Regions from separate parts of the Rhizobium sp. CAU 1783 genome, predicted to be linked through region 1. Evidence: riboswitches for the same ligand, from Rfam matches in the RefSeq annotation. Region 1 holds a riboswitch; the other holds the start of a gene.
What was found. A riboswitch is a leader RNA that binds a small molecule or an ion and turns the genes downstream of it on or off. The one in region 1 is predicted to bind thiamine pyrophosphate.

Region 2: it holds a riboswitch for thiamine pyrophosphate, as region 1 does, so the genes downstream of both, thiB (thiamine ABC transporter substrate binding subunit) here and thiM (hydroxyethylthiazole kinase) in region 1, are expected to answer to the same signal.

The regions. Positions count from the first base shown of each region.
Region 1 is NZ_JBTOLM010000002.1:332,251-339,667, reverse strand. Features, by position in the region: gene ACX93L_RS08385 (3-oxoacyl-ACP reductase) at 1-490, opposite strand, end outside; gene thiD (bifunctional hydroxymethylpyrimidine kinase/phosphomethylpyrimidine kinase) at 487-1,305, opposite strand; gene thiE (thiamine phosphate synthase) at 1,302-1,937, opposite strand; gene thiM (hydroxyethylthiazole kinase) at 1,934-2,737, opposite strand; TPP riboswitch at 2,793-2,889, opposite strand; gene ACX93L_RS08365 (HAD-IA family hydrolase) at 3,079-3,750, shown strand; gene ACX93L_RS08360 (peptide chain release factor 3) at 3,801-5,384, opposite strand; gene dut (dUTP diphosphatase) at 5,478-5,945, shown strand; gene ACX93L_RS08350 (Lrp/AsnC family transcriptional regulator) at 5,993-6,472, opposite strand; gene ACX93L_RS08345 (DMT family transporter) at 6,562-7,417, shown strand, end outside.
Region 2 is NZ_JBTOLM010000004.1:164,252-171,668, forward strand. Features, by position in the region: gene ACX93L_RS17205 (LON peptidase substrate-binding domain-containing protein) at 1-212, shown strand, start outside; gene ACX93L_RS17210 (Trm112 family protein) at 224-415, shown strand; gene ACX93L_RS17215 (thiamine diphosphokinase) at 515-1,165, shown strand; gene ACX93L_RS17220 (ABC-F family ATP-binding cassette domain-containing protein) at 1,168-2,997, shown strand; gene ACX93L_RS17225 (ABC transporter ATP-binding protein/permease) at 3,050-4,849, opposite strand; TPP riboswitch at 5,045-5,160, shown strand; gene thiB (thiamine ABC transporter substrate binding subunit) at 5,206-6,231, shown strand; gene thiP (thiamine/thiamine pyrophosphate ABC transporter permease) at 6,234-7,417, shown strand, end outside.

The sequences.
Region 1 (7,417 bases):
TTGCCGCCGTATAGTCGTGGTAGGGCACGACCGGGTTCTGAAAGAGATTGGTACCGATCAGCACGATCCGGCCGAAGCCGCGCTCGCGCATCTTGGGCACTGCGGCCCTGACGAGGTTCAGCGCACCCTTCACCCCTGTCTCCATGTGGGCGGCGATCTCCTCCCACGCCATCGCGTCGAGTTTCGAACGGGCATCGCCGTTGAAGGAGAAATCGGCCAGCGCATTGTGGACGATCGTGGTCGGGGCGCCGAAGTGCGTGGTTACATCTGCAATCATCCGGTTGACGGCCTCGCCATCACGCACATCGGCGCGGAAGGCGGCGGCCCTGTCACCGAGCCGCGAGGCCAGGGCCTCGGCCTCGTCACGGCTGTTGCGGTAGTTGACGGCGACCGCAGCGCCCTCTCGGGCAAAGGCTGCGGCGATCGCGGCGCCGAGGCCGCGACCGGCGCCGGTGACAAGCACGGTCTGTTGATCGATTGGCAAGCTCACAGGATGGTTCCTTTCGTGTTCCAGAGCGAATGAAAATGATGGACCGGTCCGTGGCCCGAGCCGACGGACAGCCTGCCGGCCTCGGCGATCGACCGGGCAAGCCAGGCCTTCGCGGCCGCGACCGCCTCCTCGGGGCTGGCGCCCCCGGTCAGTTCGGCGGCGATCGCACTCGACAGGGAGCAACCGGTCCCGTGGGTATTCCTCGTCGCCACGCGCGGCGCCTCGAGCCAGGTGGTGCCCTTCTCGGACACGATTACGTCCGGACTGTCGGTTCCGCCGAGATGGCCTCCCTTGACCAGCACCGCCGCGGGACCAAGCGCACGAAGCCTGTTTGCCTGAGCCTCCATGGCCGGCCGATCGGTCGCCTGTTGCTCACCGAGCAGGGCGGCGGCTTCCGGCAGGTTGGGCGTGAGAAACGTTGCAAGCGGGAGGAGCCGCGTCGTCAACGCGCCGACGGCCGCCGGGTCGAGGAGGCTTGCCCCGCCCTTGGCGATCATCACCGGATCGAGCACGACGGGAATGCCGCGATGCGGGGCGAGCGCGTCGGCGACTGCCGTCGCGATCTCGGCATTGGCGATCATGCCGATCTTCACCGCATCGACGCGGATATCGGCAAAGACCATGCGGATCTGCTCGGCAACGAAGCCGGGCGGCACGGCATGAACGGCCGAGACGCCTTGCGTATTCTGGGCTGTCAAGGCCGTGAGCACCGCCATGCCGTAGGTGCCGCGTGCGGAAAGGGCCTTGAGGTCGGACTGGATGCCGGCGCCGCCGGAGGGGTCGGAGCCGGCGATGGAGAGAATGTTGCGGATCATGATCTTGCCTTTCGGATGGCCCCTGACAACTCTGCGGCCGCGGCCCTGGGGTCCGGCTGCCCACAGATGGCGGAAACGACCGCGAGGCCATCCGCGCCGGCCTTCAGGACCGGTTCGACATGGCCCGCCTTCAGCCCGCCGATGGCGACGGCCGGCAGGCGCGTGACGGCGCGCATTCGTGCGAGCCCGTCGAGGCCGACCGGGGGCTTGTGGCCTGGCTTGGTGGATGTGGCAAAGACCGGTCCCATCCCGACATAGTCCACGACGCCCGGATCGACCGCCGCCGCCAGAACTTCGCTCTCGACGGACAGGCCAAGAATCATGTCGGGACCGATCAACTGCCGGGCCACCCTCGCCTCTATGTCGTCCTGGCCGACATGCAGACCATCGGCGCCGATCGCGACCGCAGCCTCGACATCGTCGTTGACGATCAGGGGCACGCCCGTGCCGACAAGTACGGCCCTCAGGGCCCGGCCCGCTTCGATCATGCGGGCCGAGGTCGCATCCTTGTCGCGCAGCTGGACCATGGTCACGCCACCTTCAACGGCGCGCCGCGCGGTCTCGACCATGCCGAGCGGGCGGCAAAGCTCCGGATCGAGCACGAGATAGAGCGAGAGATCGAAGGATTTCAAAGCCGCACCACCTCTCCCTCTTCATCGAGAGCGGCGGCATCGACGGCCGCGAGCTGGTCGATGAAGTGCATGGCGAAACTGCCGGGGCCCTGCGACCGCTCGGCCGCCCGCTTTCCTGCGACCGCGAAGTGGACGAGCGCAGCCACCGTCGCATCAAAGGAGCTCTCCGGCCGGGCCGCGACATAGGCGCCGACCAGGCAGGTCAGCGAGCAGCCGAGAGCGGTGACCTGCGGCATCAGCGAAGACCCACCGTGAATGCGGACTGCCCGATCGCCGTCCGTGACGAAGTCGGTCACTCCGGTGACCGCGACGATGCAGCGTTGCGTGGCCGCGAGGCGTCTTGCCGCCTCATCGGCGCGCTCGACCGGGTCACGGCTGTCGACGCCGCGGGCCAGGCTTGTGCCGCCGGCGAGCGATAAGATCTCCGAGGCATTGCCGCGGATCACGGTCGGGCCGAGCGCAAGCAGATCGGCGGTTGCCTTGCGCCGGAAGCCCGTCGCGAAATGCGCAACCGGATCGAGTACCCAGGGACGTTGCGCTGCCGTGGCGCCGCCGACGGCCGCCTTCATGCCGGCAATCCAGGCTGGCGACAGCGTTCCGATGTTGACGGTAAGTGCACCGGCAAACCCGGCAAATTCGCCCGCCTCTTCCTCTGCATGGACCATGGCAGGAGAGGCGCCCGCGGCAAGCAGGACATTCGCGGCGACGTTCATCGCCACATAGTTGGTGATGCACTGCACGAGCGGGTTTAGCCCACGCATGGCTGTCAGCAGGGTTCCGGGAGTTTCGGTTTTGGTCATCTTGCCCCTTTTCCGACGGGGCAAGGGCCAGGGGACGATCGGCGCACGAACGGCGAAAAGGCCCCGAGCGACTCCCTCCGCCAGCATTATCTGGTTCAGGTTCTAAGGGTACTTCTCAGCCCGTCTTGCGACGAGCGCCCCTGTCTCTCAATGCCGCGGTTATAGCCCCATCGCGCCCGCCTGTCACTCCTCCCTGTTGATCGTGCTGCCGGACCCGAGAATCCTAGGAGGCAATCCGAAAACGCGTCCGGAAACCGAAGCCTCGCATGCGCGTGATTTGCGGTATTGACGAAAAACGGGTAGTCGAACTGCCCTCACCTCTCGCCGCAAGGATCACACGCTTGAACTCCAAGACCTCCGTTTTCGGCCGCAGCCATGCCGGTTTCCTGTTCGACATGGATGGCACGCTGCTCAATTCGATTGCCGCCGCCGAGCGGGTCTGGGGCCGATGGGCGGAAGCGCACGGCCTCGACGTCGCCGCCTTCCTGCCGACCATGCATGGCAAGCGGGGGATCGACACGATCCGCGGGCTGAACCTGCCGGGCGTCGATCCGGAAGCGGAGGCCCTGGTCATCGAACGCGGGGAAATCGAGGACGTGGAAGGCGTCGTGGCCCTACCGGGCGCGATCGATTTCCTCAACGCATTGCCGAAGGACCGCTGGTCGATCGTCACTTCGGCCCCGACGGCACTCGCCCGCGCCCGGATCGAGGCAGCCGGCCTGCCGCAGCCGCCGAAGATCGTCACGGCAGAGGATGTCATGGTCGGCAAGCCGGATCCGGCCGGCTATCGGCTCGGCGCCCGGCATCTCGGCGTCGACCCCGCCCGCTGCCTGGTGTTCGAAGATGTGATGGCCGGTGTTCTGGCCGCCGAGGCGGCCGGTGCCGACGTGATGGTCGTCACCGCGACCCACGCCCACCCGTTCGATACAAGACACCCGACGATCGCCAGCTATGAAGGGCTCGGCGTCGGGCTTGATACGACCGGCGACATGACACTGGTCCGGCTCGCCTGAGAGCGATCTCGCACCACGCCAGTCGACTTGCCGCCACCAGGACCTGAGGATCACGCCGCCTTGATGGCGTGATACTCCTTGATCGCGGCCATCTTGATCGCCGGATAGCGCTCGCTTTCGTAGCGGAGCGAGAAACTGTCCTGTGCCATGAAGACCGGATCGCCGTCCAGGTCGCGGCAGATGTCGCCGCGCCGGGCGTTCATGAACTTGTCGAGCTCGCCCGGCTGTTCCGCCGAAATCCACCGGCAGACCGAGAAACGCGACATCTCGAAGGAGACCGGAAGGCCATATTCCGCCGAGAGTCGTTCCTTCAGAACGTCGAGCTGCAGGGCGCCGACCACGCCGACGATCGCGGGCGAGCCGTCTTCGGGCGAAAAGAGCTGTACCACGCCCTCTTCCGCCATCTGCTGGAGCGCTTCCTTCAGCTTTTTGGCCTTCATCGCATCCTCGAGACGGACGCGGCGCAGGATTTCCGGCGAAAAGTTCGGCACGCCCTGGAAGACCAGAGCCTCACCCTCGGTCAGCGTATCGCCGATGCGGAGCGTTCCGTGGTTCGGGATGCCGACGACATCGCCGGCAAAGGCGGTGTCGGCGAGCTGGCGCTGCGAGGCGAAGAAGAATTGCGGGGCCGTGAGGCCGATCTGCTTGCCGGTCCGGGCGAGCCGAACCTTCATGCCGCGCTCCAGCTTGCCGGAGCAGATGCGGGCAAAGGCGATGCGGTCTCGGTGGTTGGGGTCCATGTTGGCCTGAATCTTGAAGACGAAGGCCGTCATCTTGTCCTCATTGGCATGAACCGTGCGTGTGTCGGCCACCTGGTCGCGCGGCGGCGGAGCGAAATCGCCGAGCGCATTGATCAGGTCGCGCACCCCGAAGTTCTTAAGCGCGGAGCCGAAGAAGACCGGGGTCATGTGACCTTCGAGGAAGGACTGCCGATCGAAGGGACGGCAGGCCTCGCGGGCGAGCTCAAGCTCCTCGATGAAGGCCTGGCGCTCGTTTTCCGGCAGCCGGTCGGCGATCGCCTGCGGACCGTTGACCGGCAGCGGCTCGACCTGGGTGTCGGAGCCGCGGAAGGTGCTGGCGGCGAGATTGTACGAGCCCGCGAAGGTCTTCGACCGGCCGACCGGCCAAGTGACCGGAGCCGTGTCGAGCGCCAGCTTCTCTTCGACCTCGTCGAGGATCTCGAAGGGATCTCGGCTCTCGCGGTCCATCTTGTTTACGAAGGTGATGATCGGGATGTCGCGCATGCGGCAGACTTCAAACAGCTTCAGCGTCCGCGGCTCGATACCCTTGGCGGCGTCGATCACCATGACCGCGGCGTCGACGGCCGTCAGCGTGCGATAGGTGTCGTCGGCGAAGTCTTCGTGACCGGGCGTATCGAGGATGTTGAAGACATTACTTTCGTATTCGAAGGTCATCACCGAGGTGACGACCGAGATGCCACGCTCGCGTTCGATCTTCATCCAGTCCGAACGGGTCTGGATGCGATCCTTCTTGGCCTTGACCTCGCCGGCGAGCTGGATCGCGCCACCGAACAGCAGCAGCTTTTCGGTGAGCGTGGTCTTACCGGCGTCCGGGTGCGCGATGATCGCGAAGGTGCGGCGGCGGGAGACCGCCTCTGCGAGCGTTTCGGCCATGTGCTGAAAATCCTTTTGGTTGGGCGGTTATCTAGCGAGTTGGGGCCGAATATGCAATTGGGGATGCGGAACGCCCGGCAAGAAGGAAACGTCATGCGCGATGTCATCGGCCCCCAGCTCAATCTCGTCCGGCTGCCACACGGCGAGGACATTCCCCTGCCTGCCTACGAGACCGCCGGAGCCGCCGGCATGGACCTTCGGGCCGCCGTCGCGGAAGGCCAGCCGATGCGTCTCGAGCCCGGCCAGCGGGCGTTGGTGTCGAGCGGCTTCGTGTTCGAGATCCCGGAGGGTTTCGAGGCGCAGATCCGCCCGCGTTCGGGGCTGGCCTTCAAGAACGGCGTCACCTGCCTCAACACGCCGGGCACCATCGACAGCGATTATCGCGGCGAGGTGAAGGTGCTGCTCGTCAATCTCGGGCAGGAGGCGTTCGACATCACCCGCGGCATGCGGATCGCGCAGGTGGTCATCGCACCGGTCGTCCAGGCGCGCGTCGTGGAGGTGACCTCGGCATCGGAGACGACGCGCGGCGCCGGCGGCTTCGGCTCGACCGGGGTCGCGTGACCGGGGCCGCCTGCCTTTCGCCGGTGGCGGAATGTTGAACCGTCCCCTCAGCCGACGAAGGGCGGCAACCGTCGTTTGACCGGGGTCGACTTGATCATCGACGTGTTGGTCTGTGCCCGCTCTACGACCCGTTCCAGGATACGGTCGAGATCGGTCATGCTGCGAACCGCCATGCGGCAGATGAAGCAGTCGTCGCCCGTCACCTTGTCGCATGCGGTGATTTCCGGGGTCTCCTGGATGATCTTCTCGACGACGTGCAGCATACCCGGCAGAGGTCGTACCCTGACGATCGCCTCGAGCGGATAACCGAGCGAACTGAGCTCCACCTCGGCGCTGTAGCCGGTGAGCACGCCGCGTTCTTCCAGTCGCCGCAGGCGTTCCGAGCAACTGGGAGACGACAGGCCAGCCCGAGCAGCCAGTTCTTTGAGGGACAGACGGGCATCGACGGCCAACGCCTCGACGATCTTGCGGTCGATGGCGTCGAGGCCAGAGACTCCGTTAGGCTGCACGACCAAACCTCCAAACATTATTAGAGAAACAAGCCTAAACGCCTCATCGTCGAGAAGCAATCCGGCGCGAGACCGCGCTATGATGCGTCCCATCGAAGGAGAGCGCCATGACGGGACCCCACACACGCGGAATACTGGAAATGACGGCCGCGATGGTCGTTTCGGGAACGATCGGATGGTTCGTCGTGACCTCCGGCGAGCCGCCGGTCGATGTCGTTTTCTGGCGCTGCCTGTTTGCGCTGCCGGCCCTTGTGGCGATCTGCCTTGCCGGCGGCCATCTCCGCGTCTCGCTGCTCGATCGACGAAAGCTGATGCTGGCGATCGGCGGCGGCGTAGCGCTGGTGCTCAACTGGCTGGCGCTCTTTTCCGCCTACCCGCTCGCCTCGATCTCGGTCGCCACGATCGTCTACAACGTACAGCCCTTCTTGCTGGTCGGCCTCGGCCTCGCCTTCCTCAACGAGCCGATCTCGCGTGACAGGCTGGCGTGGCTCGCCGTCGCCTTTGCCGGAACGGCGGTCATGACGCTTGGCGGCGCGCAGATCGGCTCCCCAACCGGGGCCGGAGGCTATCTGCTCGGCATCTTTCTCTCGCTTGCGGCCGCCTTCTTCTACGCCCTGGCCGCCCTTGCCGCGCGCAAGCTCCGCGGCACGCCGCCCCAACTGATTGCGCTGATCCAGGTTGCGACGGGTGTTCTGATGCTGGCGCCGCTCGCGGACTGGGACACGCTGCCGACAGGCCTCGGAACCTGGTCCGTTCTTGTCACGCTGGGTTTCGTGCACACGGGGCTGATGTATGCACTGCTCTACGGCGCAATCCAGAAGCTGCCGGTCGCGCTGACCGGAACGCTGTCCTTCCTCTATCCGGTGGTGGCGGTCGCGGTCGATCTCTTCGCCTTCGGCCATGTGCTCACACTGACCCAGGCCATCGGTGGCTATGCCATCCTCTTTGCCGCCATCGCGACGA
Region 2 (7,417 bases), on a different contig from region 1:
CCAACAAGCTGGAAGCGGACTGGGAAAGCGTGGAGCGGGCCAGCAACATCACGCTGGTCAACTCGTTGTCGATGATGTCGCCCTTCGGGCCTGCGGAGAAGCAGGCGCTTCTTGAAGCGCCGGACCTGAAGAGCCGCGCCGAGACACTGATCGCGATCACCGAATTCGTGCTCGCCCGATCCTTCGGCGATGCCGACACCGTCCTGCAATAGGCTCTCGACCGATGACGGATGAACGGCTCAGCAAGGTCGACGTCAAGCTTCTCGAACTGCTCGTCTGTCCGTTGACGCAGGGACGGCTTTCTTATGACCGCGACCGCAACGAGCTTGTCTCCGCGCGCGCCGGCGTCGCCTATCCGATCCGCGACGGCATTCCGATCATGCTCGTTTCCGAGGCACGCAAGCTCGAGACCTGAACGGACAGTGCCGTTTTCGAGACCGGTTCTCCTTCGCGGTTCCCTGCCTGTGACGAACCACTTTCCCTTTTGCCGCCAGATGGGTTAAGGGCTCTCTTCATGACGAAGACGACCTTCACCATCCTTCTGGGCGGCGCGCTCGACCCGACCGAACGGCTGAAAGCCGCGGTCGCGGGAAGCCGTGCGATCGCCGCGGACGGTGGCATGCGGCATGCGGGCGTGCTCGGGCTTTCACCTGAGCTCTGGGTCGGCGACTTCGACAGCTCGGCCGATCTTGCGATCGAGGATTTTCCCGACGTGCCGCGGCTGCCCTATCCGGCCCAGAAGGCGGCGACCGACGGCGAGATCGCGGTCGAAGAAGCGCTTGCGCGCGGGGCAGAACGGCTGGTGCTGGCCGGTGCGCTCGGCGGCGAGCGATCCGACCATGCGCTGATGCATCTTCTGTCCGGAGTGGCGCTCGCGAAGGCCGGCATCGACGTGATGATGAGCTCGGGCGTGGAGGAGGCCTTTCCGCTGCTGCGCGATACGCTGACGATCGACCTGCCCAAAGGCTCGCTGTTCTCGATTCTCGGGTTTTCGCCGCTTGCCGGCCTTTCCATCACCAATGCGCGCTATCCGCTCGATGACTTCGTCCTGCCGTTCGGTTCGTCGCGAACGATTTCCAACGTGGCCGAGGGGCCGGTGTCCTTTTCCCTGAAAAGCGGTGACGCCGTGATCCTCGCCCGCCCCTATGACCTTTCCGGAGCTTGATCTTGGCACCTCCCATTCTCAAACTCGACGATATTTTCCTGTCCTTCGGGGGCACGCCGCTGCTTGCCGGCGCCAGCCTTCAGGTCGAGCCCGGCGACCGGATCTGCCTGGTCGGACGCAACGGGTCCGGCAAGTCGACGCTGATGAAGATCGCCGCCGGCATGGTGGAGGCCCAGTCGGGCGAGGTGTTCCGCCATCCGGCCTCGACGATCCGCTATCTCGAACAGGCACCTGACTTTTCCGGTTATGCCACCGTTCAGGCCTACTGCGAGGCGGGGCTTGGGCCGGGCGATGACCCCTATCGCGTCACCTACATCCTCGACCATCTCGGCCTTTCCGGCCAAGAGGACCCGAAGAGCCTGTCGGGCGGTGAGGCGCGTCGGGCGGCGCTCGCCCGCGTCATGGCGCCGGAACCCGACATCCTGATGCTGGACGAGCCGACCAACCACCTCGACCTGCCGACCATCGAATGGCTGGAAGGGGAGTTGGCCAAGTCGCGCAGTGCGCTGGTGCTGATCAGCCACGACCGCCGCTTCCTCGAGAAGGTATCGACCGCGACCGTCTGGCTCGACCGCGGGCTTTCGCGCCGGCTCAACAAGGGTTTCGCTCATTTCGAGGAATGGCGCGACAAGGTGCTCGAGGAAGAAGAGATCGAGCAGCACAAGCTCGGCAAGGAGATCCAGCGCGAAGAGCATTGGCTGCGCTACGGCGTGACCGCAAGGCGCAAGCGCAACATGCGGCGTCTCGGTAACCTGCAGGCGCTGCGCGCCGAATATCGCGGCCACAAGGGGCCGCAGGGCACGATCCAGGCCAGCGTCACCGAAGGCAAGGAAAGCGGCAAGCTGGTCATAGAGGCGGACAAGATCACCAAGTCTTATGGGGAACGGACCATTGTGTCGCCCTTCTCCATCCGGGTGCATCGCGGCGACTGCATCGGCTTGATCGGCCCGAACGGCGCGGGCAAGACGACGCTGCTCAAGATGCTGACGGGCCAGCTTGCGCCCGATGCGGGAACCGTCAAGCTTGGCACCAATCTCGAGATCGCCGTGCTCGACCAGAAGCGCGAGGACCTGAACCCCGACGATACGCTGGCGCACTACCTGACCGACGGACGCGGCGAAAACCTGCTCGTCAACGGCGAGCAGAAGCATGTTACCGGTTACATGAAGGACTTCCTGTTCCAGCCGGAGCAGGCGCGCACGCCGATCCGCAACCTGTCGGGCGGTGAGCGGGCGCGGCTGATGCTGGCGCGAATGATGGCCAGGCCGTCGAACCTCCTGATTCTTGACGAACCGACCAACGACCTCGATATCGAGACGCTCGACCTGTTGCAGGAGATTGTTGCCGGCTATTCCGGCACGGTCATCCTGGTCAGCCATGACCGCGACTTCCTCGACCGCACCGTGACCTCGACGATCGCACCGGCCAATCCGGAGGCCCCTGACGGCCGCTGGATCGAATATGCCGGCGGCTATTCCGACATGTTGGCGCAGCGCAAGGGCGCCGAAGACGAGCGCAAGCGGGCGGAGAAGGCCGAGAAGGCGAAATCCGCCGAGACATCGGCCAAGCCGGCGGACGGTGGCGGAAGGGCCAAGGGCAAGCTCTCCTACAAACAGAAATTTGCGCTGGAGAACCTGCCGAAGGAGATGGAGAAGACGGAGAAGGAAATCGCTGCACGCGAGGCGAAGATGGCCGACCCGAACCTCTTCACCAAGGATCCGGCGACGTTCAACAAGCTTGCCGCCGAGACCGAGAAGCTGCGCGCCGACCTTATCCGCATGGAAGAGGAATGGCTGGAGCTCGAAATGCTGCGTGAGGAACTGGAAGGCTGAGGCTTTCCTGTCCTCTATGCCGACGCTCGCATGCGGGGTGGATGGCGGGGTCTCAGCCCGCTTGGGGCGCCGGCTCTTGCAGCGGCTCGCAATGGATCCGTTCCAGGTGCAGAAGGTTCGGCGAAAGCGTGTCGTAGAATGCGCCGGAGCGGCCGATATAGACGAGGGTCGATCCGGATAGCTCGGCCAGCACGCCGGACAACCGAGTGACGGTATCCGGTTCGAGTCCTTCCAGAACATCGTTCAGCACGACCCATCGCGGCTTGCGCAGCAAGAGGCCGGCAAAGGCGATGGCCATCTGTTCATCCTTGTCGAGCAATCGGTCCCAGCGAGCGCGTTCGTCAAGCCTGCCGACGAGACGTCCGAGGCCGACGCGCTGCAGCGATGCGATCATCGCTTCGTCCGTGAAGGCGGCCGAGGCGAGCGGGTAGGCGAGAACGCTTCTGAGCTTGCCTTCGGGCAGGTATTCCAGCTGGGGAACGAACAGGATGTCGTCCTCCCGGGGCAGGAGAATGCGGCCCTTGCCATAGGGCCAAAGGCCGGCGATGGCGTTGAACAGCAGCCTGCGGTTGACGCCCTGGTCGCCATTGATCATCACGCGCTCGCCGAAGGCGATGGTCGGACTGCCTTCCTTGATCCGGAAGCCGTCCTGCTCGCAGTCGCCGTCGACATGGGAGGCGATCGACACCGCCTCGAGCGTCAGGCGTTCGGGTTCGCCGCGCAGGACGACGATCTGGCCTTCGCGCGGGCTGACATCCATGTCGATGAGCGCCGCGCGCAAGGTCGAGACGCGCAGCAGAGCTGCCTTCCAGTCGGCGATGGCGCCAAAATTGTCGACATACCAGCGCAGCGCCGAATGCACCTGGTTGAAGGCGGCCGCCGCCATCATCAGCCCGCCGAAGGTCATGGTTCCGGCGAAATAGGCGGGAGCCGCGATCAGGATCGGCACCAGGATGGCAAGCCAGCCGAAGCCGGCGGTGACCCAGGTCAGGTTGGTGAGCGCCGTGGCGAGCGCCCGGATGGAGCGCAGCACCGCATCGAGTTTGTCGTGGATATGGCGGCGCTCGGTCTCCTCGCCGCCGGCAAGTGCGATTGCCTCGAGGTTTTCGTTGGCGCGCATCAGCGAGAAGCGCAGTTCGGCCTCGTTGGAGTAACGCTCGGCATTGAGGCGGGTCAGCTTCCATCCGACGACCTGGCTGAACAGCGAGGCAATGCCGGCATAGGCAACGGCGCCCCAGACCATGTAGCCGGGTATCGAGAAGCTGTAGTCTCGAAAATGGAAGACGAAGCCACTCGACAGCTGCCACAAGACGCCGATGAAGCTCACAAGTAGGATGGTTGCCTGAACCAGGCCGATCGTCAGCGACGTGGTCATTTCGGCGAGCTTGCGGGCGTCCTCGTGCAGGCGCTGGTCGGGATTAACGCCGAGCGGGCTCGTCATCATCAGGAGATAGGCCCGCCGATCCGTCAGCCATTCGTCGACCACGTTGCGCGCCAGGCCCTCGCGCATGTAGAGCGCGGTCATCTGGTTGAGCCAGGTCTGGATGACGTTCAGGAGCAAAAGGAAACCGGCGATCTTGGCGAAATTGCCGAGCTCGGCGATGAAGGCATCGAGGTCGCGGCGTTCGAGTGAATTGTAGAACGGTGCGTTCCAGCTGTTCAGCAGGATCTGGCCGTACGCCGTCAGGAGAATGATTGCCAGCAGCGCCGTGGCGAGAAGCATTATGCGGTTGCGAACCGGCGAGGCCCAGAAAGACGCCGCGGCTATGGCGAGTTGCCGTCGAAAACTGATCTCGATCGTCGCAGTGGCCGGTGCATCCGGCGCAGGGATATCGGGTACCGAATTGAACATGCAGTCAGTTTCTCGCCGTCTCGGCCCCATCAGATACCATGCCGGGACGGGATGTCCATGCGGGCTGTCAATATCGGGCCGTCCACGGGGCCATTCTAGACCAAAGAGGTTGGCAAAGGGTTTTCGCACGGGAAGTCCCGAGCGGCGAGGATTGGCTGCGGCTTGCAAGCCGCGCGTCGGCACGTTATGTCTCTTCCTGCTCTAACGGGGTGCCCTTCTTCCGGCGACGGACGATTGGCTGAGAGGCGAACGGCCAACCCGCGGAACCTGATCCGGCTAACACCGGCGGAGGGATTAGACGCGTAGATCAAAGACGCCCTATCCCGATTTTTCAACATGCAGAGGAGGGGCGCATCATGCCGACCTGTCACCACCATCTTCGTCGCGGCCTTGCCGCAATCTTTGCGATCGCAGCGCTTTCGGCGCCTGCGGCCCATGCCGCCGACAAGAAGCTAACCATCTACACCTATGAGAGCTTCATCTCCGAATGGGGTCCAGGCCCGAAGGTCAAGGAGGCCTTCGAGAAGGGCTGCGCCTGCACGGTCGATTTCGTCGGCGTCGCCGATGGCGTGGCGCTCCTCACCCGCCTGAAGCTCGAAGGCGAGGGCAGCAAGGCCGATCTGGTGCTCGGCATCGACACCAACCTGGTCGCGGAAGCCAAGGCGACCGGTCTGTTTGAGGCCCACGGCATCGACACCACTGCAGTCAAGGTGCCGGGCGGCTTCTCCGACGACACCTTCGTTCCCTATGACTACGGCCACTTCGCGGTTGTCTACGACAGCGAAACACTGAAGAACCCGCCGAAGAGCCTCAAGGACTTGGTTGAGGGCAATCCGGCAGAGAAGATCGTCATTGAGGATCCGCGCACCTCGACGCCGGGTCTCGGCCTGCTGCTCTGGGTCAAGTCGGTCTATGGCGACAAGGCGCCGGAAGCCTGGACCAAGCTCAAGGACCGCGTGCTGACCGTCACTCCCGGCTGGTCTGAGGCCTATGGCCTGTTCACCAAGGGTGAGGCGCCGATGGTGCTCTCCTACACGACATCGCCCGCCTATCACATGGTTGCCGAAAACACCGAGCGCTACCAGGCTGCCGATTTTGCCGAAGGCCACTACGTCCAGATCGAGGTGGCCGGCATCCTGAAGTCGGGACCGGAAAGGGACCTCGCCCGGCAGTTCCTGCAGTTCATGGTGACGCCCGGCTTCCAGGATACGATCGCCACCAACAACTGGATGATGCCGGCGACGGCGACCTCCGAACCGCTGCCGGCGGCCTTCGACACGCTGGTGAAGCCGTCCAAGACTTATCTGATGAGCCCTGAAGAGGTGGCCGAGCATCGCAAAGCCTGGATCGACGAGTGGCTCGCGGCCATGACGCTCAACTGATCATGGCGGCCGGGTTCCGATCCCCGGGACGCAGGTGGCTGCCGGCCTTTGCCGGCGGCCTTGTCGTGCTCGCACTGATCGGCGCCTTCGTCGGAACGGCGATCGTCTCCCTGCTGAGGATCGGCAGCGAAACCTCGCCGGTGTCCATATTCAGCGATCCCGTGGTTCGCTCTGTCCTGCGGTTCACGCTGCTGCAGGCTGTGCTGTCGACCCTCTTCTCGATCCTTGGCGCGATCCCGGTCGCCCGTGCACTGGCCCGGCAGCCCCGTTTTCCCGGGCGGGCCTGGCTTATCCGCCTGATGGCGGTGCCGATGGGGCTGCCGGTGCTGATCGGCGCGCTCGGCCTTGTCGGGATCTGGGGACGGCAGGGGCTGGTCAACGACCTGTTCGTTGCGCTGGGCGCGGACGGCCGTTTCGGCATCTACGGCCTTTTCGGCATCCTCATCGCACATGTGTTCTTCAACATGCCGCTCGCCGCCCGCCTGATGCTGGCCGGGCTGGAAAACGTTCCGGCGGAATACTGGCGGTCCGGGGCGAGCCTCGGAATGGGGAGCCTTTCGACCTTCCGCTTCATCGAATGGCCGGTGATCGCGCGCGTCATCCCCGGTATTGCCGGCCTGATCTTCATGTTGTGTGCAACCAGCTTCACGCTGGTTCTGGTGCTCGGCGGCGGGCCGGCGGCGACGACGATCGAGGTGGCGATCTACCAGGCGCTGCGCTTCGACTTCGATCCGGTGCGCGCGGTCTCCCTGGCCTTCGCGCAGATTGCCGTGACGGCGGCGATCCTCGGGGTGATGGCGCTTTTCCCGGTGCCGACCGATCCGGGCATGACGGCCGGAGCCGCGCCGCGCCGCTATGACGGTCGGAGCCTGCGCTCCCGCATCGCTGACAGGGTGGTCATTGTCGCTGCGGCGCTCTTCCTCGGGCTGCCGCTCGGCCAGGTCGTTGTCGCAGGCTTCGGCGCCGATCTTTCGAAGCTCGTCAGGGAGGAGGCCGTCTGGCGGGCGGGGCTGACAAGCCTCACGATCGGGTTTTCGGCGGCCCTGCTTTCCGTTGCCGTCGCGGTCGCGATCATCCGTGCGCGGGCGGGGCTCGATGGCGGGCAGCGGACGCCGCTGTTCGGCCATACGCTCTCGGTCCTGCTGTCGGGTGTGTCGTCACTCGTCCTGCTCGTGCCGACCGCCGT